DNA from 3 places in the Kluyvera sp. 1366 genome. Region 2 is predicted to be linked to each of the others. Evidence: predicted binding sites of a transcription regulator. Region 2 holds the regulator's gene; each other region holds the start of a gene.
The links. The regulator PhoB, encoded in region 2, activates phosphate uptake and scavenging genes when phosphate is short. The targets are predictions, from matches to a motif close to CTGTCATAAAACTGNCNNAT.
Positions count from the first base shown of each region.

Region 1: the regulator PhoB is predicted to act here: its motif matches at 4,258-4,277, upstream of glpT (glycerol-3-phosphate transporter).
Region 3: the regulator PhoB is predicted to act here: its motif matches at 2,286-2,305, upstream of ugpB (sn-glycerol-3-phosphate ABC transporter substrate-binding protein UgpB).

Region 1 covers NZ_JBTRDW010000008.1:20,652-31,478, reverse strand. The annotation lists gene rhtC (threonine export protein RhtC) at 1-43, shown strand, start outside; gene rhtB (homoserine/homoserine lactone efflux protein) at 181-804, opposite strand; gene pldB (lysophospholipase L2) at 909-1,901, shown strand; gene yigL (sugar/pyridoxal phosphate phosphatase YigL) at 1,939-2,739, shown strand; gene glpT (glycerol-3-phosphate transporter) at 2,773-4,113, opposite strand; gene ACVLVH_RS18025 (carboxylate/amino acid/amine transporter) at 4,450-5,313, shown strand; gene ACVLVH_RS18020 (YehS family protein) at 5,447-5,926, opposite strand; gene metR (HTH-type transcriptional regulator MetR) at 6,020-6,952, opposite strand; gene metE (5-methyltetrahydropteroyltriglutamate--homocysteine S-methyltransferase) at 7,088-9,358, shown strand; gene ACVLVH_RS18005 (dienelactone hydrolase family protein) at 9,400-10,236, opposite strand; gene udp (uridine phosphorylase) at 10,538-10,827, shown strand, end outside.
Region 2 covers NZ_JBTRDW010000004.1:387,621-398,447, forward strand. The annotation lists gene ACVLVH_RS11200 (PstS family phosphate ABC transporter substrate-binding protein) at 167-1,093, opposite strand; gene phoR (phosphate regulon sensor histidine kinase PhoR) at 1,751-3,061, opposite strand; gene phoB (phosphate response regulator transcription factor PhoB) at 3,082-3,771, opposite strand; gene sbcD (exonuclease subunit SbcD) at 3,969-5,186, shown strand; gene ACVLVH_RS11220 (AAA family ATPase) at 5,183-8,866, shown strand; gene ACVLVH_RS11225 (DUF799 domain-containing protein) at 8,924-9,577, opposite strand; gene ACVLVH_RS11230 (DUF4810 domain-containing protein) at 9,574-9,933, opposite strand; gene ACVLVH_RS11235 (CsgG/HfaB family protein) at 9,945-10,622, opposite strand; gene ACVLVH_RS11240 (cell envelope integrity TolA family protein) at 10,777-10,827, shown strand, end outside.
Region 3 covers NZ_JBTRDW010000011.1:47,351-58,177, forward strand. The annotation lists gene ACVLVH_RS21265 (high-affinity branched-chain amino acid ABC transporter permease LivM) at 1-628, shown strand, start outside; gene livG (high-affinity branched-chain amino acid ABC transporter ATP-binding protein LivG) at 625-1,392, shown strand; gene livF (high-affinity branched-chain amino acid ABC transporter ATP-binding protein LivF) at 1,394-2,107, shown strand; gene ugpB (sn-glycerol-3-phosphate ABC transporter substrate-binding protein UgpB) at 2,390-3,706, shown strand; gene ugpA (sn-glycerol-3-phosphate ABC transporter permease UgpA) at 3,770-4,657, shown strand; gene ugpE (sn-glycerol-3-phosphate ABC transporter permease UgpE) at 4,654-5,499, shown strand; gene ACVLVH_RS21295 (sn-glycerol-3-phosphate import ATP-binding protein UgpC) at 5,500-6,573, shown strand; gene ugpQ (glycerophosphodiester phosphodiesterase) at 6,570-7,313, shown strand; gene ACVLVH_RS21305 (DUF2756 domain-containing protein) at 7,310-7,588, opposite strand; gene ggt (gamma-glutamyltransferase) at 7,918-9,669, shown strand; gene ACVLVH_RS21315 (GNAT family N-acetyltransferase) at 9,738-10,229, opposite strand; gene ACVLVH_RS21320 (AbgT family transporter) at 10,457-10,827, opposite strand, start outside.

The DNA of each region.
Region 1 (10,827 bases), on a different contig from region 2:
GTTGTTCGCCGGTTTTGGCATTCACCTCATCATTTCACGTTAAGCCTGGTTTACTTGCCATTTCGGTACCGGGCAGTGCTCGCCCTCCTCACGTACGACGTGTACGCTCCGGGGGCTGCGCGCTGGCCGGCACCGAACTGGCTGCGCCACCAACGGCTTTGAAGTGGGTGCGATTTTCTTTTACGCCATTCTGCGTGCGCTGGCTAGCAGCGCGCCTACTGCCATAAACAATCCACCAAAGGTGCGGTTCAGCAGCTTCATCTGCTTCGGGCCTTTAATCCAGCCGGCGATACGCGTTGCCAGCGTGGCGTAACCAATCATTACGATGATATCGACCACAATGGTGGTCACGCCCAGCACCAGATATTGCATGAGCTGCGGCTGGTGCGGCTGAATAAACTGCGGGAACAGCGCAGCGAGAAACACGATGCTTTTCGGGTTGGTGAGGTTTACCAACACGGCACGCTTAAACAGGCGGCGACGCGGCATGGCTTTGGCAACGGCGTCGAGGTCGATGCCACCCGCCGAGCGCCACTGCTGAATGCCCAGCCATACCAGATAGGCTGCACCGGCCCACTTCAGGACTTCAAACGCCAGAATCGATTGGGAAAACAGCGCACCTAAACCGGCGCCGACCAGCACAATATGAATGGCCAGACCCAGCTGCAAGCCGGTAATCGATGCCGCTGCGCCGCGATAGCCGTGACTGATGCCGGTGCTCATGGTGTTGATCGCGCCGGAGCCGGGTGAAAGGCTGAGGATGGTTGTGGTCAGCAGATAGGTTAACCACCATTCAATGGTCATGTGTGACATTCCCTGAAGTTAGCGAAGTGTGACACAATACGACAGAAAATCGCCGCACGCTACGCAGCACAGGCGCGCAAATCACGTTTTTTTCAGGGGGACGGATGCAGCAGCATAAACAGAGTTGGCTCGGACGTGAGCGAGGCTTTTCGGCCTTTGCCACCGGTCCGCTGCTCGACTTCTGGCGTCGCCGTGAAGAGTGTGAATTTACCGGCGTCGGCAACCTGAAGATTCGCTACGTCCGTTTCACCTCACCGCAACATCGCCGTGTCATTCTGGTCGTGCCTGGCCGCATTGAGAGCTACATCAAGTATCCCGAACTGGCTTACGACCTGTTCATGTGCGGCTACGATGTGGTGATTCTCGACCATCGCGGTCAGGGACGCTCTGAACGTCTGCTGGAAGATTCGCATCGCGGCCATGTGGTGGAATTTGGCGACTACGTTGACGACCTGGAAACGCTGTATCTGAAAGAGATCGTGAGTCCACATTATCAGCAGCGCTACGTGCTGGCCCACTCGATGGGCGGCGCGATTTTAGCGCTGTTTCTGGCGCGTCAGCCGCAGGCGTTTCATGCTGCGGTGTTCTCCGCGCCGATGTTTGGCATTGTGCTGCCGCTGCCCGACTGGATGGCGCACCGCATTCTGGACTGGACCGAGAAACTGCCGGCGCTGCGTGAAGGTTACGCGCTGGGCACCGGGCGCTGGCGCGCCAATCCGTTTGGCATCAACCGCCTGACGCATAGCCGCGAACGCTATCGCCGTAACCTGCGTTTTTACGCCGACGATCCGGCAATTCGCGTCGGTGGCCCCACTTATCACTGGGTGCGCGAAGGCGTGCAGGCCGGGCGGGACATCTTCAATCAGGTAGCGAACATCACCACGCCGACCTTGCTGCTGCAGGCCAGTGAAGATGATGTGGTGGATAACCGCTCACAAAATCTATTTTGTACGGCGATGGCCGCAGCAGGACATCCCTGCGCGGGCAACGCGCCGTATGTGATCAAAGGAGCGCGTCATGAGATCTTGTTTGAAACAGACGCGATGCGTGCCGAAGCGCTAAACGCGGTGGTCGATTTCTTTGAACGCCACGCTTAATCAATTTTACTTTCCGATATCAACACCCGAGGTTTACATGTATCACATCGTCGCATCCGACCTGGATGGCACGCTGCTCTCTCCGGACCATCGCCTGACGCCGTTCGCGCGCACCACGCTGCAGGAACTGGTGGCGCGTGATATCCACTTTGTCTTTGCCACCGGCCGTCACTATATCGACGTCGGACAGATGCGCGATAAGCTCGGCATTCCGGCTTACATGATCACGTCTAATGGCGCACGCGTGCACAACGCCGCAGGTGAACTGGTGTTCAGCCACAATCTTGACGCCGACATCGCCAGCGATCTGTATGGCCTGCAATATCATGACGAGCATATCCTGACGCACGTCTATCGCGACGATGAGTGGTTCATGAGCCGTCATCGTCCGGATGAGCAGGACTATTTCCGTGAATCGGTGTTTAACTATCAGGTTTACCAGCCGGGCATGCTGCCGACTGATGGCATCAGCAAAGTGTTCTTCACCTGCGAAGATCCGGAGCGTTTAATTCCCATGGAGCAGGCGATTGAAGCGCGCTGGGGCGATCGCGTGAATGTCAGCTTCTCGCTGCCAACGTGTCTGGAAGTGATGGCGGGCGGCGTTTCCAAAGGCCACGCGCTGGAAGCGGTAGCGAAACAGCTCGGCCACTCGCTGAAAGCGTGCATCGCCTTCGGCGACGGCATGAATGATGTGGAGATGCTCAGCATGTCGGGTAAAGGCTGCATCATGCGCAATGCGCAGCAGCGTTTGAAAGATACCTTGCCGACGCTGGAAGTGATTGGCAGCAACGCGGATGACGCCGTGCCGCATACGCTGCGTAAACTGTTCCTCGCCTAGAAAAAAGGGCCGGTCACCACCGGCCCTTTTTCGTTATGCCAGCTGTTTCTTGTGCTTGTGCTCACTGACCATGGTGAGCAGCAGCAGAATCACTGCCAGCACCGATCCGCCAATCATCACAATGAATCCGCCGTCCCAGCCGAAATAATCCACGGTGTAACCGACAATCGCACTCGCCGCAACCGATCCGCCGAGATAGCCAAACAGCCCGGTAAAGCCGGCTGCCGTTCCGGCCGCTTTTTTCGGTGCCAGTTCCAGCGCGTGCAAGCCAATCAGCATCACAGGACCGTAAATCAGGAAGCCGATCACAATCATGCACAGCATGTCGATGCCTGGATTGCCTGGAGGATTCAGCCAGTACACCACGGTGGCGATGGTCACCAGCGTCATAAAGAACACGCCGGTTGCGCCACGGTTGCCGCGGAACACTTTGTCCGACATCCAGCCGCACAGCAGCGTGCCGGGAATACCGGCATATTCGTAAAAGAAGTAGGCCCACGAGGATTTATCCAGCGTGAAGTGCTTCACCTCTTTCAGGTAGGTCGGCGACCAGTCGAGAATGCCGTAACGCAGCAGGTATACAAACACGTTCGCCAGTGCGATGTACCACAGCAGCTTGTTGGGCAGAATGTACTGCATGAAAATCTGCTTCGCCGTCAGCTCCTGCTCGTGATCCTCGTTGTAATCCGGCGGATAATCATTTTTCCACGCTTCAATCGGCGGTAAACCGCAAGATTGTGGTGTGTCACGCATCAAGGCGAAGGCAATAATCGCGATGAGGATGGCGCCAAACGCCGGCATATACAGCGCGGCTTTCCAGTCGTTAAACCACGCCATGCCGAGCAGGAACAGCAGCGGAGGAATACCGCCACCGACGTTATGCGCGCAGTTCCACACCGACACAATTCCGCCGCGCTCTTTCTGCGACCACCAGTGCACCATGGTGCGCCCGCACGGCGGCCAGCCCATGCCCTGGAACCAGCCGCACAGGAACAGCAGCACAAACATCACCATGATGCTGGAGGTGGCCCACGGCACGAACCCCATCACCAGCATCACCGCTGCGGCAAGGATCAATCCGGCGGGCAAAAACACGCGCGGATTCGAGCGGTCTGAGACCGAGCCCATAATGAATTTCGAGAAGCCGTAAGCGATGGAAATGCCCGATAGCGCAAAGCCGAGATCGCCGCGCGAGAAGCCTTGTTCCACCAGATAAGGCATTGCCAGCGCAAAGTTTTTACGCACCAAATAGTAGGCGGCATAGCCAAAAAATATTCCCAGGAAAATCTGCCAGCGCAGACGACGATAAAGCGGATCAACACGATCATCGGCCACTTGTGGGCGATGCGGTGCAGGTTTGAAAATACTCAACATGAGTGTGGCCCTCCAGGGCGCGATATAGTTATGAGTTCCCAGCAGGTTGGGGCAAAAACAGGCAGTAAAAATGGCAAAGCGAAGTTTCCATTTCGCGCAAAGGATAGTGATGGTCACGCGCAGTTACTGTGACATGTGACACATATGTTACAGTTTTATGACAATTGAGAGCGAAAAAAACCAGGAAATGTTGTATTTCGCGCATTTTTACCCGGACGTTAAAATGAGAAATGAAAATTATTCGTCGTTATTTTATCCACTTGTAAACCAGATAGTTCACCCCGATTTCGACAGTTTGTTTACACTAGCGCCACTGTTCATTTTGAGATCGTTACCGTGCTGTTACTGATCGTTACCACCATTCTGTGGGCCTTTTCCTTCAGTTTGATCGGGGAATACCTCGCAGGTCAGGTGGATTCCTGGTTCTCTGTTTTGATGCGTCTGGCGCTCGCCGCCATCGTTTTCCTGCCGTTCCTGCGCTGGCGCGGTTACCGTGCTTCCACCATCCTGCTGTATATGCTGGTGGGCATGCTGCAGCTTGGCATCATGTATTTATTAAGCTTTGAGGCTTATCTGTATCTCAGCGTGACCGAGTTCCTGCTGTTCACCGTGATGACGCCGCTGTATGTCACGCTGATCTACGATTTGCTCAGCCGACGTCCGCTGCGTATCGGCTATGCCTTCAGCGCGCTACTGGCGGTAATCGGTGCGGCGATTATTCGTTACGACAAAGTCAGCGACCATTTCTGGTTTGGCTTGCTGCTGGTACAGGCGGCAAACATCTGCTTCGCCATCGGCATGGTGGGCTACAAACGCCTGCAGGAAACTCGCCCGATGCCGCAGCACACCGCATTTTCGTGGTTCTATCTGGGCGCGGTGATGATCGCGGTGATCGCCTGGAGCTTGTGGGGCAATCCGAACAAACTGCCGACCACGTCGCTGCAGTGGGGCATTCTGGTGTGGCTGGGCGTGGCGGCTTCAGGTTTGGGCTATTTCATGTGGAACTATGGCGCTACGCAGGTGGATGCTGGCACGCTGGGTATTATGAACAACATGCATGTGCCAGCGGGCTTGCTGGTGAATCTGGCGATCTGGCAGGAGAAACCGCATTGGCCAAGTTTTCTCGCCGGTGCCGCCGTGATTTTCGCATCCCTTTATGTGCACAAACGCTGGGTATTAGGTAAGAAAAGCAACGCATAGGCTAAAAGGGAAGGGATAGCGCGGCAGTGGAGCAAAGCATCCGAGCCATGGATGGCGAGGCTGATCCACAAGGAAGTGGTTTCCCTTTGCGATCTGCTGCGCTATCCCTGACCCGGCTCGAACAAAGAAGCGATTAACCCTTCTTAGCCGGCCCCGGACGATGAATCATCGTCAACCCTTTCAGGAAATTACGCAGAATCTGATCGCCGCATTCGCGGAAATTCTTATGATCTGGGTTGCGGAAAATCGCGCCAACTTCAGCCTGTGAGATCTTAAAGTTCGCTTTCAGCAGCACATCCGGAATATCGGTGGTCTTCAGCTCAAAGGCGATACGCAATTTCTTCATGAAAATGTTGTTATTCATGCGGCGCTCAATCGAAGGCGCGGGCGCATCTTCACTCTTACCGCGACGGTAAAAAATCAGACCGTTAAGGAAATATCCCATCAATACATCTGGCAGCTTGCGAAACGCGGCATCGTCATCTTTCTTCATCCACGCCTGCACGTCTTCCAGCGGCACTTCACTTCCCGCCAGGGCAAAAATCTCCACCACTTTGCTATCGCTCAAATCCAGCATATAGCGCACGCTGCGCAGAACATCGTTACTCATCATGGTGAAACTCTCTTGGTCGCGGGTTGAGGCGGCGCATTATAGAGCAGGCGGGGCAGGGATAACAGCGCGGGCGACCTTCGCCGCCCAACAACATCAGGATGAGGTGATTTGCAGTGAGCCGGGACGCGCGGCATCGCGCACGAAGGGCAGATGTTCACAGGCGTGCTGACGGGCAAACCGCACAAAGGCTTCCATTACCGGCTGACGCTGCTCGCCTTCGCGTACGGCGGCATACAAGCGGCTCCACAAACCATCGCCTAGGGTCTTGGTCACCACTAAACCCTGCTGCTCAAAATTCTCTACTACCCAATGTGGCAGCGCGGCGATGCCCATGCGCGCCGACACCATCTGAATCAGCAGCAGCGTGTTATCGACGCTCTTCAAGGCTGGACTGACGCCCGCAGGCTGCAGGAAATGGCGCCACACATCCAAACGCTGACGCTGCACCGGATAAATCATCAGCACTTCATCGGCCATATCTTCCGGAGCAATGTGCTCAAGCTGCGCCAAAGGATGATCCGGTGCCATCACCAAACGCACTTCAAAATCGAACATCGGTGAATAAAACAATCCACTGCGCGGCAAAATATCGGAGGTCAACACCACATCCAGCTCGCCCTGTTGCAACGCGGGTTGCGGATCAAAGGTCACGCCGGATTTGAAATCCATCATCACCTGCGGCCAGCTCTGGCGGAAATTATTCAGCGCGGGCGTCAGCCACTGAATACAGCTGTGACACTCAATGGCGATACGTAACGTGGCCTGATGCGGCTCATGACACGCCTGCAAAGCCTGCTGAATCTGCGGTAAAACCTGCTCAGCCAACTGCAGCAAAATCTCTCCCTGCGGCGTAAAACGCAGCGGCTGGCTTTTACGCACAAACAGGCGAAAACCCAGCCGCTGCTCCAGATCGCTGAACTGGTGGGATAACGCCGATTGCGTCTGATGAAGCTGGGAGGCGGCGGCAGCTAACGAGCCGGTGTTCCGTAACGCCTGCAGCGTCCGCAGGTGTTTGAGTTCGATCATGAGAATCCTTCACATCGAGATTGAACAAATTGCGCTTGAGGAACATACAGTACCCGCAGATTATGGCGGTGTAAACATCTGGACGGCTAAACATCTCTGCCCCCTATTCAGTTAAGAATATCTGGAGAACAGAAAATGACCATTCTGAACCACACTCTCGGTTTCCCTCGCGTTGGATTGCGTCGTGAATTGAAAAAAGCACAGGAAAGCTATTGGGCAGGTAAAAGCTCACAGGAAGAGCTACTGGCGGTGGGGCGTGAACTGCGCGCCCGTCACTGGCAACAGCAGAAAGAGGCGGGCGTGGATCTGCTGCCAGTCGGCGATTTCGCTTGGTACGATCACGTGCTCACCACCAGCCTGCTGCTGGGTAACGTGCCAGCTCGTCACCAAAATCAGGATGGCTCGGTCGATCTCGACACGCTGTTCCGCCTTGGCCGTGGCCGCGCACCAAGCGGTGAACCGGCGGCAGCGGCGGAAATGACCAAATGGTTCAACACCAATTATCACTACATGGTGCCGGAATTCACCCAAGGGCAGCAGTTCAAACTGACCTGGACTCAGTTGCTGGATGAGGTTGATGAAGCGCTGGCGCTCGGGCACAAGATTAAACCGGTGCTGCTGGGTCCGGTTACCTATTTGTGGCTGGGTAAAGTGAAAGGTACGTCGTTCGAGCGCCTGTCACTGCTCAAAGACATTCTGCCGGTTTACCAACAGGTGCTGGCTGAACTGAAAAAACGCGGCATCGAATGGGTACAAATCGATGAGCCAGCACTGGCGCTGGAACTGCCGCAAGCGTGGCGCGATGCCTTCAAACCGGCTTACGACGCGCTGCAGGGCGAAAGCAAATTGCTGCTCACCACCTATTTCGACAGCATCGGTCAGAATCTCGACGTGATCAAAGCGCTGCCGGTGCAAGGTCTGCATGTTGACCTGGTCCACGGCAAAGACGACATCCAACAGGTGAACCAGCAGATTCCCGCGGATTGGCTGCTCTCCGTCGGCGTAATCAATGGCCGTAACGTCTGGCGTGCCGATCTCAGCAGCTGGTTTACGCGCCTGCAGCCGCTGGTGGGGCAGCGTCAACAATTGTGGATTGGATCATCCTGCTCACTGCTGCACAGCCCAATCGACCTCAGCGTGGAAACGCGCCTCGATGAGGAAGTGAAAAGCTGGTTCGCCTTTGCTCTGCAGAAGTGCACTGAGCTTGCACTGCTGAGTCATGCACTGAACAACAACGATGCCGCTTCGCTGGTTGAGTGGAGCGCACCGATTCGTGCGCGTGCCAACTCCACGCGCGTTCACAACGCCGCAGTCGGCGAGCGTCTGGCGAAAATTCAGGCCAGAGACGTTGAACGTGCCAGCAGCTACTCCGAGCGTGCCAAAGCGCAGCGTCACCGCTTTAACCTGCCAGCGTGGCCGACCACCACCATAGGTTCATTCCCGCAAACCACCGAAATTCGCGGCCTGCGCCTCGACTTTAAAAAAGGCAACATTGATGGTGGAAACTACCGCACTGGCATCGCCGAGCACATCAAACAGGCAATTGTGGAGCAGGAACGGTTGGGCCTCGACGTGCTGGTGCATGGCGAAGCAGAACGTAACGACATGGTGGAATACTTCGGCGAAAACCTCGACGGCTTCGTGTTCACCCAAAACGGCTGGGTACAGAGCTACGGCTCGCGCTGCGTTAAACCGCCGATCATCATCGGCGACGTAAGCCGTCCGCAAGCTATCACCGTTGAGTGGGCGAAGTACGCGCAGTCGCTGACCGATAAACCGGTGAAAGGCATGCTGACCGGTCCAGTGACGATTCTCTGCTGGTCGTTCCCGCGTGAAGATGTAAGCCGTGAAACCATCGCCAAACAGATTGCACTGGCGCTGCGTGACGAAGTGGAAGATCTGGAAAAAGCCGGTATTGGCATTATTCAGATTGATGAACCGGCACTGCGCGAAGGCCTGCCGCTGCATCAGTCCGATTGGGCGGCGTACCTGACCTGGGCGGTGGATGCGTTCCGTCTCAATGCCGCCGTGGCGCGGAATGAAACCCAGATCCATACCCACATGTGTTACTGCGAGTTCAATGACATCATGGACTCGATTGCCGCGCTGGATGCGGACGTTATCACCATCGAAACCTCACGTTCCGATATGGATCTGCTGGATACCTTTAAGGAGTTCGACTATCCCAACGAAATCGGTCCGGGCGTGTATGACATTCACTCACCAAACGTGCCGAGCGTGGAGTGGATGGAAGAGTTGCTGCGTAAAGCGGCGCAGAGCATCCCGGCAGAGCGTCTGTGGGTTAACCCGGATTGTGGCCTAAAAACGCGTGGCTGGGCGGAAACCCGTCAGGCGCTGGCGAACATGGTAAAAGCGGCGCAAAACCTGCGGGGTGAAACGGCTTAGTCGCTGTAAATGAGATTGGGGCGCAAATGCGCCCCTTATTATTACGCGTTTGGCGCCACGCCATACTGCGCGAACCACGCCAGCATGCGTTGCCAGCCATCTTTGGCGGAATCGGCGTGATAGCTCGCACGATAATCCGCGTTGAAAGCATGTCCCGCATCCGGATACACCACGATCTCCGCTTTAGCATTGGCGGCGTGCAGCGCCTGACGCATCTTATCAATGCTCTCCAGCGGGATGCTCTCATCCTGACCACCGTAAAGGCCCAGCACCGGTGCGTTGAGATCCACCGCGATATCGATCGGATGCTTCTGCTGCTTCAGCGTCTTCTCACCGTCTAAGCGTCCATACCACGCCACCGCTGCACGCACCTGCGGATTGTGCGCGGCAAACAGCCAGCTAATACGTCCGCCCCAGCAGAAACCGGTAATCGCCAGGCGACGGATATCACCATCGTGGCGCGTGGCCCAGTTGGCCACATGATCGAGATCGGACAACACCTGCGAATCTGGAACTTTGCTCACCAGCTCTTTGAACAGCGTGGGAATATCGTGGTAATCGTTGGGATCGCCCTCGCGGAAATAGAGTTCGGGCGCGATGGCCAGATAACCTTCCAGCGCCAGACGGCGGCAGACATCGCGGATATGCTCGTGCACTCCGAAAATTTCCTGCACTACCAACACCACCGGCAAGGTGCCTTGATACTCTTTTGGTCGGGCGTAATAGGCAGGCAGGTTTTCGCCCTGGCTCGGAACTGAGGTCTCGCCAGCATGAATCGCGTCGCTGCCGGTAATAATGGTGCTGCTTGCGGTGGGCTGAACGGCCGGTGCAAAGCCGCCGGGTGCCGTTTTTTGTGCCATATTGTCTTCGGTTTTCATTGTTCTCTCCGTGCTAGCAAATGCGCAATCACGTAACTATAGCCTGGCGAAGTGAAGCAAGGCTGGCGTAGGGTGCAGAGGAATTTTTTCACGTGTGCTGCTTCTCTATTAACATTGCCAACAACACTTACACAGCACCGCTTGTAGCAATTCAGAATTGCACAGCGTGAATGTGTGATTTATGTCACATAATGTTTTTCTGATAATGTAAGTTTCATTATCGATGGTGAATTGAGTCACATATTTATGCCGCCTGCTCACGTAGAGTGGCGCGCTCATCCCCAATTATCAGGAGTCTGTTATGGCCCAGTCTGACGTTTTCCACCTTGGCATTACTAAAGCTGATTTGAAAGGAGCCACGTTGGCCATCGTGCCTGGCGATCCTGAGCGCGTAAAGAAAATCGCCGCGTTGATGGACAATCCACAGCATCTGGCTTCACACCGTGAATTCACTACCTATCTGGCTGAAGTGGATGGCAAACCGGTTGTGGTGTGCTCCACTGGTATCGGCGGACCTTCTACCTCAATTGCGGTTGAAGAGCTGGCGCAACTGGGTGTGCGCACCTTCCTGCGCGTTGGCACCACCGGCGC
Region 2 (10,827 bases):
TTTATCTCCTGGCTGAGCGCATAGTTGCGTCAGGGTATAATTTCGCTGGGTTATCTCAGCCATCTGGACGGCTATATGTCCACAAAGAATGCCACGCTGTTACCCTTTCGGCAACGGAAGAAAATTCAGCTTACATGAAACTATTTCATGTTCAGATGCACGTTCTTCAATTTCCCTCAATTGCCGCTCGCGCTTGCGCCATCTGGCTATCTGACAACGGCAGATAACCCGCTTCGCTCACCCGACGCTGACCTTGTGGCGATAACACCTGATGCAGAAAGGCATTCACCAGCGGCGGCAGCGGTTTGCCGGGGGCTTTGTTGACGTAGATATAAAGCGGGCGCGACCACGGATAGCGGCCGCTGCGAATCGATTCGGCATCCGGCATCACGCTGTCGCCGTTCGCCGTGACCACCGGTAGCATTTTCACGCCGCTGAGATGAAAGCCAAAACTGGCATAACCGATGCTGTTGGGCGTGGCGGCAACGGCTTGCACCACCGCCGCAGAGCCGGGGAATTCAGCGACATCAGCACGGAAATCACCTTTGCACAGCGCCTGCTGCTTAAAGAAGCCCCATGTTCCCGACGCCGAGTTGCGGCCATAGCGCTGGATGCTGCGCGTGGCCCACTGGCCTTCGCTCAGGCCGAGATCGCCCCAGCGCTGCGGCACTTGCTGCCCGCCGCACAGACGCGTGATGGAGAACAGCGCATCGAGTTGTTGCGGCGCGATGCGCGACAGCGGATTGTCCTGATTAACCACTACCACCAGCGCATCCATCGCCACCGGCACCGCCAGCGGCGGATAGCCGTAGCGCGCGCTAAAAAGTTGACGTTCGTCGATCTGCATCGGCCGGCTCATCGCGCCCAGCTGGGCAGCACCTGCCGCCAGCGCGGTCGGCGCAGTAGAAGATCCCGCCGCCTGCACCTGAACGTTGACGCCCGGCGACTGGCGGCTGAAATCCTCGCCCCATAATGTCATCAGATAACCCAGCGTATCCGATCCAACGCTGCTCAGATTGCCGGTTAGCATGGTTTGTTGGCCGTGTACCAAAGCAGAGCAAAGCAGCAAGAGGGAGATCAACAGCGATTTCATTGGCGATTCCGCGATTCAGTAAGACGCCTATTCTGGAGCGACGCGATTTATCACGCAATACATTGCGTATGGGTTGTTAATGAGGCGGGAATTGGTCTCCATGAATGGCGTAATGCTTGTCAGTTAAACCAACGACGAGTGCGCAGGCCGGTGTCACTTTTGGTCCGGCGGTCCTCGCGCCGCTTACGCGGTACCTTCACTTCGCTCGTCTGCCTGACGGACCGGCGGAGACGAGACTTCCTTGTCCCGGCTCCGCCTTTCGCCCGCGTCCTGCGGGCTCTCCTGGCTTCCTCGCTTCGTTCAGCGCTGCGGATTGCCGGGCCAAAAGTGCCCCCGGCCTGCTCATAAGCTTCAGTGCGTGTTGTTGAAAAGGACTCATTCGCTTCAGGCGCTGGCGCGTCTGCTGCGGCAAAAGGGCCATTCGCAGCGCTGAGGCTTTTACGTTGGGCCAGGAGCCTCGCGCATGGATGCGCGAGGCAGTTCGGGGTCGGCCAGGGAAGGCCGATCCGCGAACGGTCCGTCGGCACAACGTGGAAGCCGAAGGTACCGCGCTAGCGGCGCGAGGACGGCCCGTGACGCAGCAGATGTGTCAGCGCCCGCACCAAAAAGGCTTTATTAACTGATAAGTATGGCGCCATGAATAGCGATCCTACGACCTTAATTAACCCGCTCTTGCATCACGTTAGCCACAATCAAGCGTGGCGGCAGCAGGAAGCTGAAACAGGTTTCCTGATGCGGCACGCTGGCGATCTCCAGCCGCGCGTTGTGATGTCCCAACGCATGCTTCACGATCGCCAGCCCCAATCCGCTGCCGCCGGTGGCGCGCGAACGCGCTTTATCCACGCGATAGAAACGCTCGGTGAGGCGCGGCAGATGCTGCTCGCTAATGCCCGGCCCGTCATCACACACCTTAAACTGCGCGCCTTGTTTAGTGCGCAGCCAACTGATGTCGATGCGCGTGCCATCGGGCGTGTGATTCACCGCGTTGTAGACCAGATTGGAAATGGCGCTACGTAGCTGCTCATCATTGCCGAACACTTTCAGATGCGGATCGGTATGGAAATGGATGGTGTGACGTCCCTGACTCAGCGTTTCCGCTTCACGCTGCAACAGCATCAGCATGCCCGGCACATCCACCGTCTCTTTGAGATCGATGGCTGGCGCCGCTTCGATACGCGACAAGGTCAACAACTGCTTCACCAGGCTGTCCATGCGGCGCGTCTGCTCTTGCATGGTATGCAACGCCTTGCTGCGCGTGCGCTCGTTCATCACCGAGTCGTCCATCATTTCCAGATAACCCTGCAATACCGTTAACGGCGTGCGCAGTTCATGACTGACGTTAGCAAAGAAGTTGCGTCGCGCGCCTTCCAGCTGGTGCATCTGGGTGACATCACGCGCCACCATCAGCCACTGACCTTCGCTGTAAGGCATCACGCGGAATTCCATATGACGCTGATTATTGATGATCTGCGTCAGCGGCATGTCGAACTTGCGCTGACGGATATAGCGGGAAAATTCAGGATAACGCAGCAAATTGAGGATGTTCTGACCGTTATCTTCCGGCCAGCGCAAGCCAAGGTGCTGCTGCGCCAGGCCGTTGCACCAGAAAATAGTGCCCTCTTCGGTGGTCAGCACCACCGCATCCGGCAGCGATTCTGCCCCGCTGCGGAAACGTTTGATCAGATTGCCCAGCTCGCGGCGACGCCGCCGGTTGCGCAATTGCATCTGGTACAGGCCATAAAACAGCGGTTCCCAGCTGCCGCGTCCGGTGGGCGGCGTCATTGAACGATCGACCCACAGCCAGTGCGACAGACGCATCAGATTTCTGAAGTGCCAGAACATCACGCCGGTCACCGCAATCAGCAGCAGCCACGGCAGATATCCGAACAACAGACCCAACACCAGCGCAGGTAAACAGACCAGCGCCAGCTCGGTCAACAATCTCTTCCAGGAGAGTCGTTCCAGCACGGTAAACACTCCGTTTACGTTTAGTAGCGGGCAGAGAAACGATACCCTGTTCCGCGCACGGTTTGAACCATGCGATCGTGGCCGGTTAATTCCAGTGCTTTACGTAAACGGCGAATATGTACATCGACGGTGCGATCTTCGACATACACATTGGTGCCCCAAACATGGTTCAGCAGCTGTTCGCGGCTGTAAACGCGTTCCGGGTGCGTCATAAAGAAGTGCAGCAATTTATACTCGGTCGGCCCCATCTCCAGCGGCGTGGTTTCCGACATCACGCGATGTGAGGAAGGATCCAGGCTCAGGCCCTGCATCTCAATCACCTCTTCCACCGCCATCGGCGAAATACGGCGCATCACCGCTTTGATACGCGCCATCAGCTCTTTCGGTGAGAATGGCTTAGTGATGTAATCATCCGCGCCCACTTCCAGACCGCGCACGCGATCTTCCTCTTCACCACGCGCCGTCAGCATCATCACCGGAATGTCGCGCGTCATGGCTTCACGCTTCAAATGCTTAATAAACTGAATCCCGCTGCCGCCGGGCAACATCCAGTCCAGCAGAATCAAATCAGGCCAGGGTTCGATCAGCTTACCAATCGCGCTGTCATAATCTTCCGCCTCAATAGGCTGGTAATCATTCTGTTCCAGCACGAAACATAACATTTCACGGATGGGAGCTTCGTCTTCCACAACCAAAATGCGCTTAGCCATTGTAACTCCTGCTAGTGTGACACCGTGTCACTGGGATTTGCGGCGCCATTATGCGTCAGTTTTGTGACACTTTTATGAAAACACCGCCCTAAGATAGATAGATAAAAAACAGAAATGTCACAATAAAATTCTGCTTTTTTTCTTTGTGATCTTAAGTGGTTATAATTCGCCTTCGCTAAACAGAGCACGGAGCAAACATGCGCATCATTCACACCGCTGACTGGCATCTCGGTCAGTTCTTTTACAGCAAAAGTCGCGCGCGGGAACATCAGGCGTTTCTCGACTGGCTGCTGGATCAGATTGTGCAGCATCAGGTGGATGCGCTGATTATCGCCGGCGATCTGTTTGATACCGGTTCGCCGCCGAGCTACGCGCGTGAAATGTTTAACCGTTTTGTGGTGGCGCTGCAGCCAAGCGGCTGCCAATTGGTGGTGCTGGCGGGCAATCACGACTCGGTGGCGACGCTGAATGAATCGCGCGAGCTGCTGGCCTGCCTGAATACGCAGGTGATCACCAGCGCCACGCCGCAGGGCGAACAGCAGGTGTTAACCCTGAAGCAGCGTGATGGCGCGCCGGGCGCGCTGCTGTGCGCCATTCCTTATCTGCGTCCGCGCGACATTCTGCGTAGCCAGGCTGGCCAATCCGGCCGCGAAAAGCAGATCTCGCTGCTGGAGGCGATCGAGCAGCATTATCAGCACTGCTTTGCTGCCGCGCAGGCACAGCGCGATGCGCAGGACGTTACGCTGCCGATCATCGCCACCGGTCATCTCACCACTGTTGGCGTGACTAAAAGCGATTCGGTGCGCGACATCTATATCGGCACGCTGGATGCCTTCCCGGCGCAGGCGTTTCCGCCCGCCGATTACATCGCGCTCGGTCACATCCATCGCGCCCAGCGCATCGCCAACAGCGAGCACATTCGTTACAGCGGCTCGCCGATTCCGCTCAGTTTTGATGAGCTTGGCCGCGAGAAAAGCGTCTTCCTGCTGGAATTCAGCACCACGCTCGATACCGTTACGCCGCTAACCATCCCGCACTTCCAGCCGATGCAGATGCTGAAAGGCTCGATGGCGGAGATTGAACATCAGCTGGCGCAGTTCAGCGCGAGCGCCAGCGAACAGCCAGTCTGGCTGGATATTGAGATCACCACGCAGGAATATCTCAGCGATCTGCAACGTCGCATTGAAGCGCTCACCGAAAATCTGCCGGTCGAAGTGCTGCTGGTGCGCCGCAGCCGCGAACAGCGGCAGCGCAGCCTCGAACGGCTGGAGAACGAAACCCTGAGCGAACTAAAAGTGGAAGACGTGTTTGCTCGCCGACTGGCGCAGGAAGATCAGCTGGATGCCGGGCAGGCCGAGCAGTTAACGCAGCTGTTCCGCACCCAGCTTGCCGCGCTGGAGAATCCATCCGCATGAAAATTTTGACGCTACGTTTTAAGAACCTCAATGCGCTGCGCGGCGAATGGTTTATCGATTTCCGTCGTGAGCCCTTTGCCAGCAACGGCTTGTTTGCCATTACCGGCGCCACTGGCGCGGGCAAAACCACCTTACTCGATGCGATTTGCCTGGCGCTCTATCATCAGACGCCGCGCCTCGGCACGCTGTCGCAAACCCAGAACGAGCTGATCACCCGCGACACCGCCGAGTGTCTGGCGGAAGTGGAGTTTGAGATCAAAGGCGAAGCCTGGCGCGCCTTCTGGAGCCAGAACCGCGCGCGCGGCCAAGCCGACGGTAAGCTGCAGGCACCGCGCGTCGAGCTGGCGCGCGTCGCTGATAATCAGATCATCGCCGATAAAGTTGGCGACAAGCTAAAAGCGATTGAGACCCTGTCGGGGCTCGATTTCGCCCGCTTTACCCGCTCAATGATGCTGTCGCAAGGCCAGTTTGCCGCCTTCCTGAATGCCAAACCCGGCGAACGCGCCGAGCTGCTGGAAGAGCTGACCGGCACCGAAATCTACGGACAAATCTCGGTGCAGATCTACGAGCGCTGGCGCACCGCGCGCAGCGAGCTGGATACGCTGCGCGCCCGCGCCGGCGGCATGTCGCTGCTCGATGAAGCGCGCCGGGCAGAATTGACGCAGCAGCTGGCAGAACTTGGTGCGCAGGAGAAAATTCTCAGCGAACAGCTAACGCTGGCGCAGCATCAGCAGCAATGGCTGGTGCAGCAGCAACAGCTAACGCAAGAGCAGCAGCAGGCCGAACAGACGCTGCTTGCCGCGCAACAGGCCTGGCAGCAGGCGGATGGCGATCGTCAGCGGCTGGCGCGCGCCGAACCGGCAGAAAAACTGCGCGAGAAGTTGCAGCAGCGCGAACAGTTGCAGGGCGATCTGCGCGTGCTGGAACAGCAATCGCAGCAGCTGCAGGCGCAACGGCAGCAAGCCAAAACCGCGCTGCAACAGGGCGAAAATCATTATCAGGCCGCGCAGCAGGCGCGCGAACAGGCGTTACAGCAACAGCAGCAGCTTGAAACGCTGCTGACCGAGCAGGTTATCCCGCTCGATCAACGCATCACCACCCTCTCGCAGCAGCTGGATGAACAGCAGCGATTGCATCTGCAGCAGCAACAGGCGCTGCAATCCAGCCAAACCGCACTCAGCCAGCAACAGCAGGTAAGTGAACGTTTACAACAACAGCTGGCGCAGCAGCAGGAATTCCGTGCCCGCGAAGCCGCTGTCGCCGATTGGGGCGCGGAATTAACGCGCTGGCAGGCGGAGATTGCCCGACTGGATGAGCGCGAGCAGACGCTGACGCAGCTGATCGCACAGCACCAACAGCAGCGCAGCCAGCTGGAGCAGCATCAACAGGCGCAGGCTCAACGTGAACAGGCGGCGCAACCGTTGCAGCAAGCCGAAACGCAGGCCGCGCAGCAGCGTCTGCAAGCGGAGCAAGCACTGACTTCACTTGAGGCGGAGATCGGCAGCGCACAACTGCGCGACGCCCTGACGCAGCATCAAACCCAACGCCCTGCGCGCCAGCAGCTTAACCTGCTCGCCGCGCAGTGGCGCGCGCTGCAACCGCAGCGGTTGCAGCGTCAGCAGAAACTGGCGCAGCTCCAGCAGCAGCATCAGGACGCGGAACGGACGTTGCAGGCGCTGCGCGAGGAGTACAAACGGGAACATCACGCGCTGCTCGATGTGCGCAAAATCTGCGAGCTGGAGCGCACCATCGCCCAGCTGGCCGACGAGCGCGCCAAACTGCAGCCGGATCAGCCCTGCCCGCTGTGCGGCTCTTGCCAGCATCCGGCGATTGCGCAATATCAGCAGCTTGAGCCCGGTGCCAATCAGCAGCGTTTAAGCGCGCTGGAAACGCGCGTGGCGCAGCTAAAAGAGTCCGGCACCGCCAAAGGCGAACAGCAGAAACTGTCGCTGCAACAGCAGCAGGCGTTGCAGCAGGAGATAAGCGATTACGATCAGCAGCTGGCGACGGTGAACACCCAATGGCAAGCGCTGAGCGGTGAGCTGGCACTTACCTGCACGCTGGAGCAGCAGGACGATTTTGCGCAGTGGCAACAGCAGCAGGATGCGCAGGAACAGTTGCAGCAACAGCAGCTGCAGACGCGGGAAAACGCCGCGCGTGCGCTGCAGCAGGCAAAGGACGCGCATCTGCAACAGCAGCAGCTGTGGCAGCAGCATCAGAATCAGCAGCAGCTGGCGCAGCAGCAGATCGCCAGCACGCAGCAGACGCTGGATGAAATCAGCCAGCGCGAGGCCAGCGAACGCAGCGCCATGCAGCAACTGGCGCAGCAGCTGGAACAGCAGCTGACGCAGCATCAACTCGTCCTGCCAGATGTCGCTGAGCGGGAAAGCTGGCTGCGCACCTTACAACAACGCTGGATCGCATGGCAGGAAAATGAACGGTTACACGGCGAGTTGCAGCCACAGCTGGCGAAAGCCGAAAGCGAGCGCAGCAGCCTGCAGCAGAATCTGGCGCGTGAACAGCAGCGGCTGGATGAGCTGCAGCAGACGCTCAGCGCTTTGCAGCAGCAGCGCCAGCAGCAGCAACAACAGCGTCAACAGCTGTTTGGCGATCGTCAGGTGGCAGAAGCCCGGCAGCAGCAGCATGTTGCGCTGCAACAGTGTGAACAGGCGCTGGCGCAGCAGCTTCAGCAGTGGCAACAGGCGCAAAGCTTGCTGCACGGCCTGAATGGCCAGTGCGAGCAGATCGCGGCGCAGCAAAACACCTTACGTGAGCGCGCTGCCGCCGCAGAAAGCGCCTTCCTCGCCGCGCTGCAGCAGAGTGATTTTGACGATGAGCGCGCGCTGCGTGCCGCCCTGCTGGAGGAGCGCGAGGTGCAGCAGCTGCGCCAGCAGTTGCAGACGCTCGATCAACAGCGCCAGCAGCAGCTCACCCTCAGCGAACAGCTTATGCAGCGCTGGACGGCGCATCAGCAGCAGCGGCCTTTGGAACTTAGCGACGAGATCGCCGCCACGATTCAGCAGCAGCTGGAACAGCTGCGCGTGACGTTACGTGACAATGCCCGTCAACAGGGCGAAGCGCAGCAGCAGTTACACAGCGATGCACAACAGCGTTTGCAGCAGCAATCGTTGCTGACGCAAATCGCCACCGATGAAGTGGAACTGGCGCAGCTGGGCCGTCTGAACGATCTGGTGGGTTCGGCCAAAGGCGATAAATTCCGCCGCTTCGCACAAGGTCTGACGCTCGATCATCTGGTGTGGCTGGCGAACCGTCAGCTCGATCGCCTGCACGGCCGCTATCTGCTGCAGCGCCGCATCAGTGAAGAGCTGGAGCTGGAAGTGGTTGATACCTGGCAAGCCGACGCCACGCGCGATACGCGCACGCTATCGGGCGGCGAGAGTTTTCTCGTCAGCCTGGCGCTGGCGTTAGCGCTGTCAGATTTGGTGAGTCATAAAACGCGCATCGAATCGCTGTTCCTCGACGAAGGCTTCGGCACGCTGGATGCCGAGACGCTGGATACCGCGCTGGATGCGCTCGATGCCCTCAACGCCAGCGGCAAAACCATCGGCGTGATCAGCCATGTCGAAGCGATGAAGGAGCGTATTCCGGTGCAGATCCGTGTCCGCAAGATGAATGGCCTGGGTTACAGCAAGCTGGAGTTGCCGGGCGATCTCGCTTAAAAACGCACAATTGGTAGCGGCGCGATAATTCGCGCCGCTACGATTCACTGCGTTCTTTTATCGCGTACTCACCAACTTATAACGAGGGCCGGCCAGCAAACCGCCCTGCTCGTTCTGCGCCAGCAGACGGGCGCTGGTCACACCGGCGATGGTATGTGCCTTATCCGACACATTGCTGGCAATCTGCTTAATCGCAGCAGAGACCAACATGCCAATAATACCGCCATTATTGTTGTTGCCATCTTCCGCGTCGCTGGCGGTGGCAATGCCTTGCCACAGCTCTTTACCGCTGCGCAAATCCACCAGACGCGCCGTCGCCGACACCCTGGTCACGCTCTGGATCACCTGATAGCTGCTGCCGTAATCGGTCACTGAAATGTACAGCGCGCTGTCGGCGTGGAAGATGTCATGCAGACGCTGCGGGCTGACAGCCTGAATTTCATGGCCGTTGGTCAATCCGTTCTGCTGGAAGGTTTCATCCACCACCGCCACCGGGAACACGTAATAGCCCGCTTCCGCCAGCGGACGCGTCACCAGCGAGGTGAAGCTGTTCGCCGCGTTCACATCCGGCGCGCGGTTATCCGCAGGCAACACCAGAATTGAGGCCGGCTTGCTGGCGCGGAAGGCGCTGTAATCGTACGGTTTTTTATGCGCGCAGCCGGTCAATAGCAGCGTGGCCAGCACGCCCAAAGACACAATCAGCTTGTTCACTGGGCAACTCCTTGTTTTTTCTTCATCAGAAAGTCCATATAGGGCGCCGATTCCGGGAACAGCTGCTTCTCGGTGGCAAACTGGCCGAAGGCTTTATCGGTAGCACCGGTTTTGGCGTACAGCAGGCCGAGCTGCGCGTGCAGGCCCGGCGCGACCGGTTTGTTGACCGATTTGGCTTTTTCAATATCCAGATTCAACGCTTCGATCTGCTTCTGCGGATCGCTATCTTTTTTGTAATAGCTATAGATCTGCTGCTGGTAATCGCCCCAGTAATAGATCGGTTCCGGCCCTTTTGGCGCACAGCCAGCCAGCACGCCTGCAGCGATCAACGCCGCACTCAGTTGTAACCCTTTCATGCTCAATATCCTTATTTCGCCGGACGCCATGCGCCGCTGTTAATGCCATCCACTAAATGATCTACCGCTTCACGAATCGCCAGATCCATCACTTTGCCGTTGAGAGTGGAGTCATAGCTGGCGGTGCCGCCGAAACCGACGATCTCACGCGCTGACAGCTTGAATTCACCCGCGCCCTGCGCGCTGTACACCACTTCTGAGGTGGTGACATCCACCACATTCAGGTTGACTTTGGCATAGGCGATCTGGTTCTTACCGCGCCCCAAAATGCCCCACAGCTGCTGATCGCCCACTTCTTTGCGACCAAATTCGGTGATATCGCCGGTGATGATGTAAGTCGCACCTTTGATGTTCTGCTCGCTCTTCTTAAAGCCGGCTTCCTGCTGCAACTCTTTCAGGTTGCTGCGATCCAGCACGTTGAAGCGATTGGTCTGCTGCAGGTGCGTGACCAAAATGGTTTTCGACTGATTGCCAAGACGATCCACGCCATCGGAGAAGATGCCGTTCATGTACGAGGAGCGATTATCAAACTGGCCAACCGCAATCGGGCTGCGCACGCCCTGATACGCGGGCTGGCTGGCCGCACGTACCTGTGGCGCTTCAATGGCGCGTGACGATTCGGTCGCGCAGCCGCTGAGCAGCGTGGCGCTTAACAAGGAGAGTGCCGCAAGGGCATATTTTTTCTGCATTTCTAATCCATGAATCAAAAGGAGATAAAGCCGCGAGGCTGCGGCAAATTCTGGTTCTGCCGATAGTCAGAGTAATGCCATAGCATTGGTTGAGTCGGTCTGTAGACTGTCGGCAGTGAGAGAGAGGAACTTTAGTGAAAATACAGGCATATTAATGAATTTAATTAATCAAATGGCGGGATTATTGGGCGGATTAATGATTGTT
Region 3 (10,827 bases), on a different contig from region 2:
TGGCGGTCCGAACGGCATCGCGCAGATTCCCAAGCCAAGTCTGTTTGGTCTGGAGTTTGGCCGCCGCGTCAGCGAAGGCGGCTGGAGCACTTTCCATGATTTCTTCGGCCTGAAATACGATCCCAGCGACCGCGTGATTTTCCTCTATCTGGTGGCGCTGCTGCTGGTGGTGCTGACGCTGTTTGTGATCAACCGTTTGCTGCGTATGCCGCTGGGCCGCGCGTGGGAAGCGCTGCGTGAAGATGAGATCGCCTGCCGTTCGCTCGGCCTGAGCCCAACGCGCATCAAGCTGACCGCTTTCACCATCAGCGCCGTGTTCGCAGGCTTCGCGGGGACGCTGTTCGCCGCTCGTCAGGGCTTCGTCAGCCCGGAATCCTTCACCTTCGTCGAATCGGCCTTTGTGCTGGCGATTGTGGTGTTGGGCGGCATGGGTTCGCAGCTGGCAGTGATCCTTGCAGCGATTCTGCTGGTGGTATCACGCGAGCTGATGCGTGATTTGAACGAGTACAGCATGCTGGTGCTCGGCGGTTTGATGGTGCTGATGATGATCTGGCGTCCGCAAGGTCTGCTGCCGATGAAGCGTCCGCATCTGAAGATGAAAAGCAGTAAACAAGGAGAGCAGGCATGAGTCAGCCTTTATTAGCCGTTGAAGGCCTGATGATGCGCTTCGGCGGCCTGTTAGCCGTCAACAACGTGGCGCTTGAGCTGCATCCACAGGAAATTGTTTCGCTGATCGGTCCGAACGGTGCCGGTAAAACCACGGTGTTCAACTGCCTGACCGGTTTCTACAAACCGACCGGCGGCACCATCAAACTGCGCGATCAACAACTGCAAGGTTTGCCAGGCCAGAAGATTGCGCGCATGGGCATTGTGCGTACCTTCCAGCATGTGCGTCTGTTCCGTGAAATGACGGTGATTGAGAACCTGCTGGTGGCACAACATCAGCACCTGAAAAGCGGCGTGTTCTCCGGCTTGTTCAAAACCCCGGCTTTCCGTCGCGGTGAGAGCGAAGCGCTGGATCGCGCGGCAACCTGGCTTGAACGCATCGGTTTGCTGGATCTGGCTAACCGTCAGGCGGGTAACCTTGCTTATGGTCAGCAGCGTCGTCTGGAGATTGCGCGCTGCATGGTGACGCGTCCGGAAATCCTGATGCTGGATGAACCGGCGGCGGGTCTTAACCCGCGTGAAACGCACGAACTCGATGAGCTGATCGCCGAACTGCGCGGTGAGCACAAGGTTGCCGTGCTGCTGATTGAACACGATATGAAGCTGGTGATGGGCATTTCTGACCGCATTTACGTGGTGAATCAGGGAACGCCGCTGGCTAACGGCACGCCGGAACAGGTGCGTAACAATCCGGATGTGATCCGTGCTTATTTAGGTGAGGCGTAATATGGCAAACCCGATTTTAACCTTGCAGGGTGTCAGCGCCCATTACGGTCCGATTCAGGCGCTGCACAACATCAACCTGCACATTAATCAGGGTGAAATCGTCACGCTGATCGGTGCCAACGGCGCGGGTAAAACCACGTTGCTCGGCACTTTGTGTGGCGAACCACGCGCCACCAGCGGTACCATCACCTTTGATGGTAAAACGATCACCGACTGGCAAACCGCGAAAATCATGCGTGAAGCGATTGCCATCGTGCCGGAAGGCCGTCGGGTGTTTTCGCGCATGACGGTGGAAGAGAACCTGGCGATGGGCGGTTTTTTCGCCACGCGTCAGCAGTATCTGGAGCGTATCGATCGCGTTTATCAGCTGTTTTCACGGCTGGCAGAACGTAAAGCACAGCGCGCGGGCACCATGTCTGGCGGTGAGCAGCAGATGCTGGCGATTGGTCGCGCGTTGATGAGCCAGCCGCGTTTGCTGCTGCTGGATGAGCCGTCGTTGGGTTTGGCGCCGATTATCATTCAGCAGATCTTCGACACCATTGAGCAGCTGCGTAAAGAGGGCATGACCATCTTCCTCGTCGAGCAGAACGCCAATCAGGCGCTGAAGCTGGCAGATCGCGGCTATGTGCTGGAGAACGGCCACGTGGTGCTGGAGGATAGCGGCGAAGCGCTGCTGTCCAACGAAGCGGTGCGGAGTGCTTATTTAGGCGCGTAAGTTGGTGCTCGCTGTCCCCCATCCCGGCCTTCCCCCGCAAGCGGGGGAAGGAGACGCTGCCACATGCCACTCCCAACTCACATATAGCAGCATCTTCCTCCCCCATTAATGGGGGAGGACCGAGGAGGGGGACAGCCAGCACGTACCAGCCAGCACTCCCAACCCACCTGTCACATCCCCGTCATAAACCTGTTATTAATCCGTCATTTCCCCGTGTCATGTTACGTCGCGAACTAAAAAATGCGCGCATTCGCGCGTACTTAACAGCACAGGAAAAACCTTATGTCCGCTTTTACGCTTCGTCCCCGCCTGATGAGTGTCTTGCTCGGTCTGGCGCTCAGCGGTAATGCGCTGGCTGCAACTGAGATCCCTTTCTGGCACTCAATGGAAGGCGAGTTAGGCAAAGAAGTTGATTCTCTGGCACAACGTTTTAACCAGGCTCATCCCGATTACAAAATCGTTCCGACTTACAAAGGCAACTACGAGCAGAGCTTAGCGGCGGGTATCGCGGCAGTGCGCGCCGGTAAAGCACCTGCGCTGCTGCAGGTGTATGAAGTCGGTACGGCGACCATGATGGCGTCAAAAGCTATCGTGCCGGTCAACCAGGTGTTTAAAGACGCCGGCGTGCAAATGGATCCCAGGCAGTTCGTGCCAGCCGTTGCCGGTTACTACAGCGACAGCAAAGGCCAGCTGATCTCGCAGCCGTTCAACAGCTCCACGCCGGTGCTGTACTACAACAAAGATGCGTTCAAAAAAGCCGGTCTGAACCCGGATCAGCCACCAAAAACCTGGCAGGAGCTGGCGAAAGACGCCGAAGCGCTGCGCAAAGCGGGCCTGACCTGCGGTTACGCCAGCGGCTGGCAGGGCTGGATTCAGATTGAAAACTTCAGCGCCTGGCACGCGTTGCCGGTCGCCACCAAAAACAACGGCTTTGACGGTACCGATGCGGTGCTGGAGTTCAACAAGCCGGTGCAGGTGCGCCATATCGAAATGCTGGAAGCGATGAACAAGAAGGGGGATTTCACCTACTTCGGTCGCAAAGATGAATCCACCGCCAAGTTCTACAACGGCGATTGCGGCATCACCACCGCGTCGTCCGGTTCGCTGGCCGATATCAAACACTACGCCAAATTTAACTTCGGCGTTGGCATGATGCCGTACGATGAAACCGTTCCAAATGCACCGCAAAACGCCATCATTGGCGGCGCGAGCCTGTGGGTGATGAAAGGCAAAGATGCCAACACCTACAAAGGCGCGGCGGAGTTCATGAAGTTCCTCGCACAGCCGGAAATCGCTGCCGAATGGCATCAGAAAACCGGTTACCTGCCTATCACCACCGCCGCATACGAACTGACTAAGCAACAGGGCTTCTATGATAAGAACCCCGGCGCAGACATCGCTACGCGTCAGATGCTGAACAAAGATCCGCTGCCGTTCACCAAAGGCATGCGTCTGGGCAACATGCCACAGATTCGTACCATCGTGGACGAAGAGCTGGAAGGCGTGTGGACCGGCAAACAGGCGCCGCAAGCCGCGCTGGATAACGCTGTGAAACGCGGTAACGAACTGCTGCGCCGTTTTGAGCAGCAAGTGAAGTAACGCTGTTATCTCGGGGCCGACGCCTGGCGTTCGCCCCGATTTTTCTCCTGGATTGAGCCTGCTATGTCCTCATCGCGCCCGGTATTTCGCTCCCGTTTTCTGCCCTATTTGCTGCTGCTGCCGCAACTGGTGATCACGGCCATCTTCTTTCTGTGGCCAGCCGGTGAAGCCTTGTGGTATTCGCTGCAAAGCATTGATCCTTTTGGCATCTCCAGCACATTCGTCGGAATGGCGAACTTTAAACGCCTGTTCAGCGACGAGTACTATCTGGCGTCCTTTTGGACCACCATTGAATTCAGTGCGCTGGTCACGATTTGCGGTATGACCTTTTCCCTGCTGCTGGCGGCGCTGGTGGATTACGTGATTCGCCTGCGCAAGCTTTACCAAACCTTGCTGCTGCTGCCATACGCGGTGGCGCCGGTAGTAGCGGCGGTGCTGTGGATGTTCCTGTTTAATCCGGGCCTCGGTTTGTTCAGCCATCTGCTGAACCAAATGGGCTACAACTGGAACTACGCGCAAAACAGCGGTCAGGCGATGTTCCTGATTGTGCTGGCGTCGATCTGGCAGCAAATGAGCTACAACTTCCTGTTTTTCTTTGCCGCGCTGCAGTCGATTCCCAAATCGCTGGTGGAAGCGGCGGCGATCGATGGCGCCGGTCCGGTGCGTCGCTTCTTCAATTTATCCCTGCCGCTGATTACGCCGGTGAGCTTTTTCCTGCTGGTGGTCAATCTGGTGTACGCCTTCTTCGATACCTTCCCGGTGATCGATGCCGCCACCGGCGGCGGTCCGGTGCAGGCCACCACTACGCTGATCTACAAAATCTATCGCGAAGGCTTCACCGGGCTGGATCTCTCATCCTCCGCCGCGCAATCGGTGGTGCTGATGCTGCTGGTGATTGGCCTGACTATCCTGCAATTCCGCTTTGTCGAGCGTAAGGTGCAATACCAATGATTGAGAATCGACGCGGGCTGGACATCTTCAGCCATACCTTGCTGGTGCTGGGCGTGCTGACCATTCTGTTCCCGCTCTACATCGCTTTTGTCGCGGCGACGCTGGATAACGAGGCGGTGTATCAGGTGCCGATGACGCTGCTGCCGGGCACGCATTTGTGGGAGAACATCGCGCGCATCTGGACGCATGGCGTGAATGGCAACGGTCCGGCGTTTGGCATGATGATGCTCAACAGCCTGCTGATGGCGCTCGGTATCACTATTGGCAAAATCAGCGTCTCGATGCTCTCCGCCTTCGCGCTGGTGTGGTTCCGCTTCCCGCTGCGTTCGCTGTTTTTCTGGCTGATTTTCATCACCCTGATGTTGCCGGTGGAAGTGCGTATTTTTCCGACGGTGGAAGTGATTTCGACGCTGAATATGCTCGACAGCTACAGCGGCTTAACGCTGCCGCTGATGGCATCGGCGACGGCCACTTTCCTGTTCCGTCAGTTCTTTATGTCGCTGCCGGACGAGCTGATTGAGGCGGCGCGTATCGACGGTGCCAGCCCGATGCGCTTCTTCTGGGACATTGTGTTACCGCTGTCCAAAACCAATCTCGCCGCGCTCTTCGTGATCACCTTTATCTACGGCTGGAACCAATATCTGTGGCCGCTGCTGATCATCAACGATGCCAGCCTCAGCACCGCCGTCGCCGGAGTGAAAAGCATGATCAACAGCAGCGGCGGGCCGACGCAGTGGAATGAAGTGATGGCGGCAATGTTATTAACCCTGATTCCACCGGTGGTGGTGGTACTCGTGATGCAACGTGCGTTTGTGCGTGGCCTGGTAGAGAGTGATAAATAAATGGCAGGCGTAACCCTTCAAACCGTTACCAAATCGTATGACGGCAAAAATCAGATCATTCAGCCACTGAATATCACCATTAACGATGGCGAATTTATGGTGATGGTCGGCCCTTCCGGCTGCGGTAAATCGACGCTGCTGCGCATGGTGGCGGGCCTTGAGCGCGTATCGTCGGGCGACATCTACATCGACGACAAACGCGTCACCCACATGGAGCCGAAAGATCGCGGCATCGCCATGGTGTTCCAGAACTACGCGCTCTATCCGCACATGACGGTGGGTGAAAACATGGCGTATGGCCTGAAAATTCGCGGCATGGGCAAAGTGCAGATCGCGCAGCGCGTGATGGAAGCCGCGCGCAGCCTCGAACTGGATCATCTGCTGCATCGCCGCCCGCGTGAGCTGTCGGGCGGACAGCGTCAGCGCGTGGCGATGGGGCGCGCTATCGTGCGTGAACCGGCGGTTTTCCTGTTTGATGAGCCGCTGTCGAATCTGGATGCGCGCCTGCGCGTGCAGATGCGTCTTGAGCTGCAACAGCTGCATCGCCGCCTGAAAACCACCAGCATCTACGTGACGCACGACCAGGTAGAAGCGATGACGCTGGCGCAACGCGTGATGGTCATGAACAAAGGCGTGGTGGAGCAGGTGGGCACGCCGGTGGAAGTCTATGAGCGTCCGGCCAGCCAGTTTGTTGCCTCGTTTATCGGCGCGCCCGCCATGAATTTGCTGCCAGGGCAAATCAGCAGCGACGGCACGCGTTTCACGCTGGATGCGCTTAATAGCTTGCTGCTGGGCGAGAGCAGAGCCAAATGGGCCAATCGCCCGCTGACGCTCGGCATTCGTCCCGAACACATCAAACTCAGCAGCCGCGATGCGGGCGGCATTCCGCTGGTGGTTGAAACGCTGGAGATGCTCGGCGCGGACAATCTGGCGCACGGCCGCATCGGTAACGCGCGCATGGTGGTTCGTTTGCCGCACAGCGAGCGCCCGCTGGCGGGCAGCACCTTGTGGCTGCATCTGCCGTCAGATGCGTTACACTTCTTCGATTCAACCTATGGAAAGCGTCTGGAATGAGTCAACACAACTGGCCTTATCCGTACATTGTCGCGCATCGCGGCGGCGGCAAACTGGCCCCGGAAAATACCCTCGCGGCGATTGATGTCGGCGCGCAGCACGGTCACACCATGATCGAGTTTGATGCCAAGCTGTCGCAAGATAAGCAAATTTTCCTGCTGCACGACGATACGCTGGATCGCACCAGCAACGGTTGGGGCGTGGCGGGCGCGCTGTCGTGGCATAAGCTGTCACAGCTGGATGCCGGCGGCTGGTTTAGCCGCGATTACGAAGGCGAACCGCTGGCGCTGCTGAGCGAAGTGGCCGAGCGTTGTCGCCAGCATCAGATGATGGCGAACATCGAGATCAAACCCACCACCGGGCAGGAGGTGGAAACTGGCCGCAATGTGGCGCTGGCCGCACGCGAACTGTGGCAAGGACAAACCGCGCCGCTGCTCTCCTCCTTCTCTTACGCTGCGCTGGAGGCGGCAATGGAGTCAGCACCTGAACTGCCGCGCGGGTTGCTGCTGGATGAGTGGCACGACGATTGGCAGGCGCTGACGGCGCGTCTGGATTGCGTGTCGATCCATCTCAACCACAAATTACTCGACGCCGAACGCACCGCGCAGCTGAAAGCGGCCGGTCTGCATATTCTGGTGTATACCGTGAATCAGCCCGCGCGGGCGCGCGAGCTGTTGAGTTGGGGCGTCGATGCTATCTGCACCGACCGCATCGATATTATCGGTCCCGACTTCCGCTAGTTCTGCTGCTGTTTCTGGCCCGGCTGCGACTGAATCACCCGCTGCTGGGCGCTATCCCGCTGTTCCTGCACCTTGCGCTGGACATCCTGACTTTGCTGCTGCTGATTCTGCTGCAACCTGAGCTTCTGCTGTTGCTGCTGATTCTGCATCTGCGACTGCATCCGCTGCTGGCTCGGGTTGAAGCCGGGTTTGTTCGGATCGTTGGTGCTGTTCAACGTATTTGCCATGCTGCTTAACGGCAGCAATGCTGCGATCACAATTAGCCATTTGTTCATGATCTTCCTCCATTCATGCAGCCTGCTGTGTGCTGATGCTGCCAAAGTGGCAACACGCGCTGCAGCCATAAGTTTATGCGATATCACAAACCTATGATCCAGGAGTGCGCCGAATTTAGCTTACTGCTACGCTTTTTACCGTGTTTGCAAACACTTGCATCAATAAATAACAAATGGATACCCAAAATAATTCAAGGCGCAGGAAGGCGGCAAACGAGAGAGTCCCGATGAGCTTACACAAGTAAGTGATTCGGGTGAACGAGAGCAGCCAACGCATCTGCACCTTGAAGTATGAAGGGTATAAATAACTTTAAAAGGGTGGTGGCAGGATGAGGATACAGGGCAACGTGCGTCAGTTCGGCTGGGCATTATTGATGAGTTTTACCGTGGTGCAGGGCGCACACGCTGCGCCCGCCAACGCGCCGCCGGTTTCGTATGGCGTTGATAGTGATACCTTTCACCCGGTAAAAGCCAAACATGGCATGGTGGCATCGGTGGATGCGATGGCGACAGAAGTCGGCGTCGATATTCTTAAGCAGGGCGGTAACGCGGTGGATGCGGCCGTTGCGGTGGGTTTCGCGCTGGCGGTGACGCATCCGCAGGCCGGTAACCTCGGCGGCGGGGGCTTTATGCTGCTACGTACCGCATCGGGCCGCACCACCGCCATCGACTTCCGAGAAATGGCACCGGCGCGCGCGTCACGCGATATGTTCCTTGATAAGCAGGGCAACGCTGATAGTAAGTTGTCACTCACTTCTCACTTAGCCTCAGGCACGCCGGGCACCGTGGCCGGTTTTGCGCTGGCGGCGCAGAAATACGGCACCTTGCCGCTGAGCACATTACTGGCGCCTGCTATCAAACTGGCGCGTGACGGTATCGTAGTGAACGATGCGCTGGCCGACGATCTCGCCACTTATGGCAAAGAGACGCTGATCAATCACGACAACAGCCGCGCGATTTTCTACAAAGCCGACTGTAAGCCGTATCAGAAGGGCGAACGTCTGGTGCAGAAAAACCTCGCGCGCAGCCTGCAGCTGATCGCCCAGCAAGGGCCGGATGCGTTCTATAAAGGCAAAATCGCCGATGAAATTGCCGGTGAAATGGCGCAGCACGGCGGCCTGATCGGCAAGCCGGATCTGGCGGCTTATCGCGCGATAGAACGCAAACCGGTGAGCGGCACCTATCGCGGCTATGAAGTGTTCTCCATGCCGCCGCCATCGTCCGGCGGGATTCACATCGTGCAGATCCTCAATATCCTGGAAAACTTCGACCTGGCGAAATCGGGCTTTGGTAGCGCGGATGCGATGCAGGTGATGGCGGAAGCGGAAAAATACGCTTACGCCGACCGTTCCGAATACCTTGGCGATCCTGATTTCGTCAAAGTGCCGCAGCAGGCGCTGACCAGCAAAGCCTACGCCAAAACCCTGGCGCAGCAGATTGACGTCAATAAAGCGCGTCCATCCAGCGAGATCAAGCCGGGCAAACTGGCGCCGTATGAAAGCAATCAAACCACGCACTTTTCGGTGGTGGATAAAGATGGCAACGCGGTCGCGGTGACTTACACGCTGAATACTTACTTCGGCAGCGGCATTGTCGCCGGACAAAGCGGCATCTTGATGAACAATGAAATGGATGATTTCTCGGCCAAACCGGGTACGCCAAACGTCTACGGCTTAGTCGGTGGCGAGGCGAATGCGGTGCAACCGGCTAAACGTCCGCTGTCATCGATGTCGCCCACTATTGTGGCAAAAGACGGTAAAACCTGGCTGGTGACCGGTAGCCCAGGCGGCAGCCGTATTATCACCACCGTGCTGCAAATGGTGGTGAACAGCATCGATTTCGGCATGAACGTCGCGGAAGCGACCAACGCACCGCGCTTCCATCATCAATGGTTGCCCGACCAGTTGCGCGTAGAGAAAGGCTTCAGCCCGGATACGTTGCGCCTGCTGGAAGCCAAAGGCCAGCATGTGAAAGTGATGCCCGCGATGGGCAGCACGCAGAGCATTATGATTGGGCCGGACGGCACGCGTTATGGCGCATCGGATCCGCGTTCAGTGGATGATTTAAGCGCAGGTTATTGAACGCTAATGCGCAATAAATTGCGCCGCTACGGTATGTGCACGCATTTGTAGCGGCGCGATTTAACAGGTTATTTCAAGCGCGCCATATAGTGCGTATCCACCATTTCGCCGTCGCGCATGGCGTGGCGACGTGCGGTGCCTTCGATCTCAAAGCCAAACTGCCGATACAGGCCAAGCGCTTTATGATTATCGGCGAACACCGTCAGCTCAATGCGCGTCACCTGCAGCCAGTTGTCGCACAAATCAATCATCGCTGACATCAGCGCTTTACCGACGCCGCGCCGATGAAAAGCAGAATCGACGCCCATGCCAAATGTCGCGGTATGGCGACGGCGCGCCACCGACAGCACTTCCACCGTGAGTTGCCCGGCAATCTGATCGTCAATGCACGCCACTAGCATATGCACACCCGGACGCAGATTACTGAGGCGGTCCTGCCACAGCGTCGGCGATTGATACGGCAGATGCAGCGTGTTGGCCTGCGGTTCAGGCTGACTGTACATGCGCGTTAAAGCAGCAGCATCTTCGGGAATAGCGTGACGAACAACGATCTGACTCATGAGCGACTCCTTGTGCAAAATGGATAAAATCCCCTTTAACATCAAGGAATTCTCGCTCTTCGTCAATGCAAAATAATTCGCAAAAGGGCTTTACAGACGAGAATGATAATGATTATTATTGCCATGCGAGCTCGGAAACGTCTCCTGACAACCGGGTAAGCACGACATTGCTCACATTGCTTCCAGGTATTATTTAGCCAGCTCGGGTGCTGGCTTTTTTTTTGCCTTTACAGCGTGTACCAGGTTGCCGCACCGGGCCCGACCGGCAGATTGAAGACAAACACCCAAAGCACAAACAGCAGCGTCCAGCCAATCATAAACACCACCGAATACGGCAACATCATCGCCACCAGCGTACCGATGCCCATATCGCGTCGATAACGCGCCGCCACCGCCATAATCAGGCCAAAGTAACTCATCATGGGTGTAATCACGTTGGTCACCGAATCGCCGATGCGATATGCCGCCTGAATCACTTCGGGCGTAAAGCCGACCAGCATCAGCATCGGGACAAAGATCGGTGCGGTCACCGCCCATTGCGCCGAGGCGGAGCCGATCATCAGGTTGATAAAGCCGCAGATCATGATGAAGCAGACAA